Regions from separate parts of the Arsenophonus nasoniae genome, predicted to be linked through region 1. Evidence: predicted binding sites of a transcription regulator. Region 1 holds the regulator's gene; the other holds the start of a gene.
The links. Region 1 encodes PhoB, which activates phosphate uptake and scavenging genes when phosphate is short. Its sites were predicted from a motif close to CTGTCATAAAACTGNCNNAT; they were not measured.
Positions count from the first base shown of each region.

Region 2: nudF (ADP-ribose diphosphatase) is a predicted target of PhoB. The motif match lies at 1,765-1,784, and genes of this name have one in related genera.

Region 1 covers NZ_CP038613.1:3,195,992-3,200,433, reverse strand. Annotated here, with positions in the region: gene ArsFIN_RS16285 (porin) at 1-584, shown strand, start outside; gene ArsFIN_RS16280 (nitroreductase family protein) at 850-1,458, opposite strand; gene phoB (phosphate regulon transcriptional regulator PhoB) at 1,735-2,424, shown strand; gene phoR (phosphate regulon sensor histidine kinase PhoR) at 2,450-3,757, shown strand; gene brnQ (branched-chain amino acid transport system II carrier protein) at 4,133-4,442, shown strand, end outside.
Region 2 covers NZ_CP038613.1:559,176-563,617, forward strand. Annotated here, with positions in the region: gene tolC (outer membrane channel protein TolC) at 197-1,579, opposite strand; gene nudF (ADP-ribose diphosphatase) at 1,813-2,460, shown strand; gene cpdA (3',5'-cyclic-AMP phosphodiesterase) at 2,566-3,405, shown strand; gene yqiA (esterase YqiA) at 3,405-3,989, shown strand; gene parE (DNA topoisomerase IV subunit B) at 4,086-4,442, shown strand, end outside.

The DNA.
Region 1 (4,442 bases):
CAGGCAGTTATTCTAGACCCTCAGAAGGTAGTGCTGAGCGTGATCACAGTGATATTCTTCATGCTTATTCATTGGGTATTTTTTATCAGAACGCTTTAGGTTTCGAACTGGCAACAGGTTGGGCCGAAGCGGTGGGTGAAAAAAATCAAACAGGAAAAAAACCGCAAGACAATATGTTTGCATTGGGTGTCAAATATATTTTTCCTGATAAAACTGTTTCAATTGGGATCGATTATGGTCGATTACAATCAACGAATGTTGTAGTCGCTGGAAAAACACTGACGCCAACATCGGTGACAGGGAAATGGTCGGCTCATCTCTACAGTATTGGTGCAAAATGGCACTGGCCTGAATCTGATACAGGTTTATATGCCGGTTATGGACTAAGAGCGGGCGATAAAAGAACCTTTGATTATACAAAGCAGACTTATACATTAGGTGTAGATAAAGACTTTGCAGTAATGAAAAGTAAGCAATTACTTTTATATATGGAAATGGCATATAACCACCTTCATAGTAAGAATCAAGCTTACGAAAAAGATAATTGGTTTTTGGTTGAAACAGGTTTGCGCTTCTTTTTCTAACCATCCCTATAAATATTCACCCTTATGGATTGTAGCGATTTAGTCTATTACATAAAGGTAAAAATATAATAACAACAGCCATTTTGGCTGTTATTTTTTATGTTCGCTTCAATGGCTAACATCAAGATATTTGGTAAACTTTATCTTATTAATTTATGCCTTGTTGGTATAAGAAAGGCACAAAAACGTATTGCATTTTGCTACGCTAATGCCAGCTTACTCATAGTTTAACTATTGGACAAAATAAATTTTGCCGCAAGTTGAATCAATTTTCACCAAAGACTTTGAAGCGAATGTCATCGTTAATATAGGTTTTTTCATTGGCCTGTTGTTTAATTGCACCAAAGACTAATTGAGCGCGTAATTTCCACGAGCTTGGGATCTTCCAACTAGCATGCACTTTTTCATCAATAAGGGGATTGTAGTGTTGCAGTGATGCGCCCACCTTTTCTTGTGCCAGGCTAGCCCAAACCGCATATTGTGCCATCCCGCTACTTTGTTCAGACCAAACCGGAAAATTATCGGCATAAAGTGGAAATTTTTGCTGTAATTCTTTGATAACATTTTGTTCTTCAAAAAATAAAATCGTACCAGCGCCGGCAGCAAAGCTATCGATTTTTTTCTCTGTCGTAGTAAAAATCTCTTTAGCAACAATTTCTTTTAGTGTTTCTTTGGTAATATTGTGCCACAGTTTTTTATGTTCATCGCCAAATAGAATAACCCCACGCGATGTTTGAGAATTAAATGAAGAAGGCGCTTCTTTGACGGCTTCTTTAACTAATGTGATAAGTTTTTCTTGAGAGATAGGTAATGAGCTATCTATATTATAAATAGTTCTTCTTTCTTTCATCATTTCAATAAATTTGTTTGGCATTATATTCTCCTTATATTAATAAGGTCATGAATTAATTGTATGCAGACAGGTTATTGATAACTATAAACGGACTGATAAAAAATCATAGATAAAAAATTTAATCATATAGTTCAAAAATTCAGTTATTAATTAATTTTGTGAATTACATATCAGTTCTCATCTTAAGTCTAAAAATTTGTAACTTAACAAAATTGGCGACAATATTTCATTAAATGGTCATAAATATGAAATAATAGTACCGACTAATTTGATAATGAAATAATGATAGGATCAATCATGGTAAGACGTATTCTGGTCGTCGAAGATGAAACCGCGATTCGTGAGATGGTTTGCTTTGTATTAGAACAGAATGGATTCCAAACCGTTGAGGCTGATGATTATGATTCAGCAATCGCGCAGCTTATAGAGCCTTATCCTGCACTCATCTTGCTAGATTGGATGATCCCAGGTGGTTCGGGTATCCAGCTCATTGCGCATATGAAACGCGATCAACTAACCCGAAATATTCCGATTATGATGTTAACCGCAAGGGGAGAAGAAGAAGATCGGGTGCGAGGGTTAGAAATTGGGGCAGATGATTATCTTACTAAACCTTTTTCACCGAAAGAGCTGATTGCTAGGGTAAACGCAATTTTACGCCGTGTTTCTGCTATGGCTAGCGACAATGTTATTGAAATGAACGGATTGAAGTTAGATCCGGCGTCTCATAGGGTAATGAGCGATGCAACGTCGATAGAAATGGGACCGACAGAATATAAATTATTGTATTTTTTTATGACTCATCCAGAACGAGTCTATAACCGTGAGCAATTATTAAATTATGTTTGGGGTGTAAATGTTTATATCGAGGATCGTACAGTCGATGTGCATATTCGTCGTTTACGTAAAGCACTTGCGGTAGGTGGCCATGAAAAAATGATCCAGACCGTTCGAGGTACAGGCTACCGTTTCTCTGTCCGTTATTGATTGCTGTTTATAAGGAAAAGTCGACGTGCTTGAACGTTTGTCGTGGAAAAAATTAGTGGTTGTTCTGGTTTTATTCTGTTTACCGGCATGTGGATTATCACTTTTTATTGGTCATCTTTCTTGGCTGCTCGTGATTTCACTATTAGAGGCTTTATGTTGGCATAGTTATCATTTACTGAAATTATCCGATTGGCTTTGGCTTGAACGCCGTTTACTGCCACCCACTGGAAAAGGTGTTTGGGAGCCGATTTTTTATGGTATTTATCAGTTACAACAACGTAATCGTAAACGCCGGCGTGAATTGGTTCAGATTATTAGGCGGTTTCGTAGTGGCGCAGAATCTTTACCTGATGCTGTAATTATTATGACCGCAGAAGGTAATATTGTTTGGTGTAATCGTTTAGCTGAATATTTATTAGGTTTTCGTTGGCCGGAAGATAGCGGACAATCTATTTTCAATTTACTGCGTTATCCTGATTTTAACCGCTATTTTATTGTGGCCGACTATTCCGTGCCATTTACGATAGCGTTAAATAACGGTGCGATGGTTGAATTTCAAATTATGTCTTATGTTGATGAGCAATTATTGATGGTTGCAAGAGACATAACGGAAAAGGAGAAATTAGAAAAATTACGTGGCGAATTTTTTGCTAATGTTAATCATGAATTACATACACCGTTGACCGTTTTGCAAGGTTACCTGGAAATTATGGATGAGCAAACCGATAGTCATTCGACTAACAAAAAAGCCTTACACTCAATGCGTGAACAAGTGGCACGCATGGATAATCTGATTAAACAATTACTCCAGCTTTCCCGCATTGAAATAGCACCGCATATTAATTTGAATGAACAGGTCAATATTCCGGCAATGCTAAACATAATAAAACAGGATGTAATGAATTTAAGCCTGGCAAAGCATGAAATTATTTTTGATGTGGATAAAAAATTGCAAGTTTATGGTAACGAAGAGCAGCTGAGAAGTGCTATTTCAAATCTTATTTATAATGCGATTAACCATACACCAGTTGGAACATCCATTCACATTTGTTGGCAACATATTAAGCAGGGAGCACTTTTTTCTATTCGCGATAATGGACCGGGCATTGCTTTAGCGCATTTGCCGCGTTTAACGGAACGTTTTTATCGCGCAGAAAAATCGCGTTCACGCCGAATGGGGGGCGGTAGCGGATTAGGATTGGCTATTGTTAAACATGCATTAATACACCACCATTCCCAATTAAATATTGCAAGTCAATTGGGTAAGGGATCGGTGTTTAGTTTTATTTTACCGTCTAGTTTAGTTGTAACAACAAAAAATGGACAAAATTAAATTTCATATGCTGAATTTGGGTTAAAAAAATTTAGTCAAATAATGCATTGCATGATTAGATGTCAGTATTGATTGAATTTTGTACAAATCATATAACGTATATTGAGTAAACACTAAAACCAATCACTAAATAAAAAATTTATTTCAGATTTTTATTCTGCTTTTTCGTTTTACTATTGCCTTTTATCATTATAAAAGTTTTACTTGTAGTCTGTTATTGGCGTATTTTTCTGTTTTTATCAAATTTATCAGATTAATTAAATAGATATTTTACTGATTAAAAATTAGCAGCGATTACCGTCAATAAATAAAAAGTGGTTTAGGTTTTAGTTCTACTTAAGCTGGATGATAAATAACAACAAATTAACAACAATTATGGCATATCGTTTAACATCGAGAGATATTTTAGCGTTAGGGTTTATGACCTTTGCGTTATTTGTAGGAGCAGGAAATATTATTTTTCCTCCTATGGTTGGATTGCAAGCTGGTGAGCAAGTATGGATAGCGGCAGCCGGATTCCTGCTAACAGGTGTTGGTTTGCCTGTTATTGCTGTTATCGCGCTAGCAAAAGTAGGTGGCGGCATCGAACAACTCAGTGCGCCGATTGGTAAATCTGCTGGGTTATTGTTAGCTATTGTCGCCTATTTATCGGTCGGGCCATTATTTGCGACACCTCGTACCGCAA
Region 2 (4,442 bases), 1.2 Mb from region 1:
AAGGTCGAAATAAAAATCGTCAAACTAGGATAGAATAGGGTAATTACAGTGGAAATTAAAGCATAAAGCTGGCAGAAATATAGCTATCAACCTGATTATTTATGTTAAGTGGTAAAAATACAACTTTTCTAATTAATTTTCGTTACAATAAAAAATACCCACAATATGTGGGTATCACAAATAGGCAAGTATTTATTTAATGTATTTGTGGAACGTTCATCGGATTAATAATCGTATCCGGTGAGGTTGATAATGTTTTTCCTAAGCTATTATTTAAACGGATCAGATCGCTTTCATTTAACGTGCCGCGGGCATACTGGATTTTCAGATCATTAATCAGATAGTCATAACGTGCATTAGCTAAATTCTGTTTTGCCTGAAAAAGGGTTGTTGTTGCGTTCAACACGTCCACGATAGTTCGCGTGCCGACTTGATAGCCTGCTTCCATCGCATCTAATGAACTTTGGGCTGAAATAACTAATTGTTGGTATGCTTTGATGCTACTAATAGAAGAAATAACATTATTATAGGAAGAGCGTACTATCTGAATAACATTGCGATAAGTACTTTCAAGCTGTTCGCTGGCACTAATATAACCATACTGAGCTTGCTCAACGCGTGAGTTAGTTTTGCCACCGGTATATAACGGCACACTTAACGTTAGTCCGACGCTATTTTGGCCAGTATAGCTAGTATCATTTCGGTTCCAGATATGATTAGCACTACCGTGATAATGGGTATTATTAACGCCTGTTGACGCTTCTAAACCAAGGGTAGGTAAATGTCCTGACTGTTCATAGCGAATATTTTCTCGCGCCAGATCTTGTGACAAACGTGCGCTAAGTAAACTCAAGTTGCGCGTTTCAGCATCTTTTAATAGTTTTTCCACTCGAGCAGGTGTTTGCGTGCTGAAGCGATCAATATTTAACACGGCTAATTGGCTATAATAGATGCCGCTAACCTGGCGTAACTTTTCCAGCGCATTTTCTAATTGATTACGGCTCGATACTTCTTGTGCCAATACGCTATCATAATTAGCACGAGCATTTTGTACATCAGTAATAGCGACTAATCCTACGTTAAAGCGTTGTGTTGTTTGATCTAACTGGCGATAAACGGCTTTTTTCTGAGCTTCAATATAGTCTAATAAGTCAATCGCACGTAACACGTCAAAATAAGCTGTGGCGGTATCAAGAATTAATTTTTGTTGATTAGTTTGATAAGTAACATCAGCAATACCGGCGGTTTTTTCTTGTATGTCTAACTGTTGCCATTTTGACATATCAAAGATGGTTTGGGTGAGTTTAAGATTGGCACCAAGTTGGTTGTTTTCCGTGTCACGGTTATCACGATAACCGCTGTTATAGGTGAAATTTGCACCTAACCCTAATTGCGGCAGTAAAGGACTGCGGGCTTCATTAATTTTTTCAAATGCTTGGTCACGTTCTGCTAGTGATTTACGTAAATCTGGATTACTTTCTTTTGCTTTCTGATAGACTTGCAATAAATTTTCAGCTTGCCCTGTGGCACTTAGTCCCATTAGGCTAATGGTGATAAAAAGAGAGATAAATTTTTTCATTCTTATTCCTTGATTATGCAATTTATTATGCAATTTTTTGCTTTAGTTATCTCAGAAAAACATCAATACCGCTAATTTTAGCAGAATATGTCATTATTCCATGGTAGCTGTTTGTGCCATCTAGCATGTTAAATCTGGTCGATGTTACATTATTTATAAGTTAATTTCCTTAAAAAACGTTATATAAGTCTCACTTTTTTGTCAGTTAATGCATATAAATTCAGAGAGTTTCTATGAATGATAAAAAAAATTTACCCTTCAAGTTTAGCCAAAATGATGTGGAAATTACGGCTAAGTTCGATCTTTATAATGGTTTTTTTCGTTTTGTAGAATACCGTTTTCGGCATAGGTTGTTTAACGGGGGTTGGAGCAAGGAAATCCGACGTGAAGTTTTGGAACGGGGTAATGCGGGCGTTATTTTACCTTATGATCCTTATCTTGATAAGGTCGTGTTAGTTGAACAAATACGACTCCCGGCGATTGAAACTAGCAAAACACCGTGGTTGTTAGAAGCGATTGCTGGCATGGTAGAACAAAATGAAAGCTTAGAACAGCTAGTTCGTCGTGAAGCCAAAGAAGAAGCGGGTATTACCATTTTGCGTTGTCACTATGCACTAAGTTATCTTACCAGCCCAGGAGGCACAACTGAGCGCATTTATGTTCATATCGGTGAAATTAATGCATCTGCAATCAAACCGGGAAGTGTACATGGATTGAACAGTGAAAATGAAGATATTCGTGTTCATGTTGTTAGTCGCGAACAAGCTTATCAATGGGTAGAATTAGGGGTAATTGATAATGCGGCTACTGTAATTGCAATACAGTGGTTACAATTAAATTACCTTAGGTTGAAAAATAATTGGTTGAATAACTTAAAATAACTACTTAATCATAATATAAAAAAGAAGTGTGTATCAGCCGACAGTTATTGATAAAGTATTAATGTTAAAATAATGTATAAAGTAGGTAGAAACTAAGGAAATTGCTTGGATAGTCTGTTCAAATTAACAACAAAGCAAAAAAGTCTGGTGAGGATCTTGCAAATTACCGATACTCATCTTTTTGCTAATGCTGATGATACTCTACTTGGCGTCAATACTTTTGCTAGTTTTCATGCAGTGATTGATGCAATTTTAGTCCGCAATGAAAATGTGGACCTGGTTGTCGCTACCGGTGATTTGGCCCAAGATCAATCCGCACAAGCCTATCAGCATTTTGCAGAAGGGATCAAACGGTTGTCTGCTCCTTGTGTTTGGTTACCGGGCAATCATGATTATCAACCGGCAATGGTAGCTACTTTAGCGAAAGCAGGAATTTTACCCTCCAAACAGCTGCTAATTAATGATAATTGGCAAATCCTTATGTTGGACAGCCAAATTCAGGGGGCTGTACATGGAAAATTATCCAAACAACAGCTGTTATGGATGAAAAGCTGTTTTGATGCCTACACGGAGCGTAGTCATTTACTGATGTTACATCATCATCCTTTACCATCGGGTTGTACCTGGCTTGATCAACATCGCTTGCGTAATTCTCATATTTTGGCTGACTATTTAAAGCAATATCAAAAAATTAAAGCGATCTTATGTGGCCATATTCATCAGGAAATAGATGAATATTGGCAAGGAGTTCGCATGATGGCAACACCATCAACCTGTATCCAATTTAAACCTCATTGTACTAATTTTACATTAGATACCATGACACCGGGTTGGCGTTATCTTGATCTTTCTATCAATGATGCCGGTGAAGATGTGTTGAATACCCAAGTTTGCAGATTGGATAGTGATAAATTTTGCCCAGATTTGGATTCAGGCGGTTATTAATGTCAATATTAATTTATATTCATGGCTTCAATAGTTCCCCTTTATCAGAGAAAGCAAATAGCTTAAAAACTTGGTTACAGCGACAACACTCAGAAGTGAATATGCTGATACCTCAGCTTCCTTGTTATCCAGCTGAAGCGATTGAATTTTTAAATAATCTCGTAACAGCCCATGCGGGAGAGCCGATTGGGTTGTTAGGTTCTTCGTTAGGTGGTTATTTTGCTATTTGGTTATCACAGAAATTTAATTTACCCGCTGTTATTGTCAATCCAGCAGTACGTCCCTTTGATTTGTTTCAACAGTATTTAGGTGAGCAAGTCAATCCTTACACAAAGGAACGCTACATCTTGCAACCCCATCATTTAAATGAACTACAAAAGATACAAATTAAGGCATTAGCGGCGCCTGATTTAATTTGGTTATTACAACAAACAGGTGATGAAATATTGGACTATCGTCAAGCTGTTACCTATCTTATGGAGTGTAAGCAAACAATAGAGTCAGGAGGTAACCATGCTTTTGTTGGATTTGACTACTATTTTCCACAAATTATGCGTTTTTTAGCTTTGGCAAAGACAAAATAAGTAAAAAATTATCCAAAAGAGCTGAATGACTGTTATTATCATCAGTATCTCAGCATTTATTTGCCTAATTAATCGTCAATTACCGCAGAAAATAATATGACTCAATCTAATTATAATGCAGAGGCAATCGAGGTCCTCAGTGGTTTAGAACCTGTACGTCGTCGCCCAGGAATGTACACTGATACCTCTCGACCTAATCACCTGGCTCAGGAAGTCATTGATAATAGTGTCGATGAGGCGCTTGCCGGTTATGCTAAACGTATCGATGTCATCCTGTACGAAGATCAGTCGCTGGAAGTGATTGATGATGGCCGAGGTATGCCTGTTGATATTCATCCCGAAAAGAAAGTACCGGCGGTAGAGCTGATTTTGGGGCAGTTACATGCCGGGGGAAAATTTTCTAATAAAAATTATCAATTTTCTGGCGGACTACATGGTGTTGGGATTTCCGTA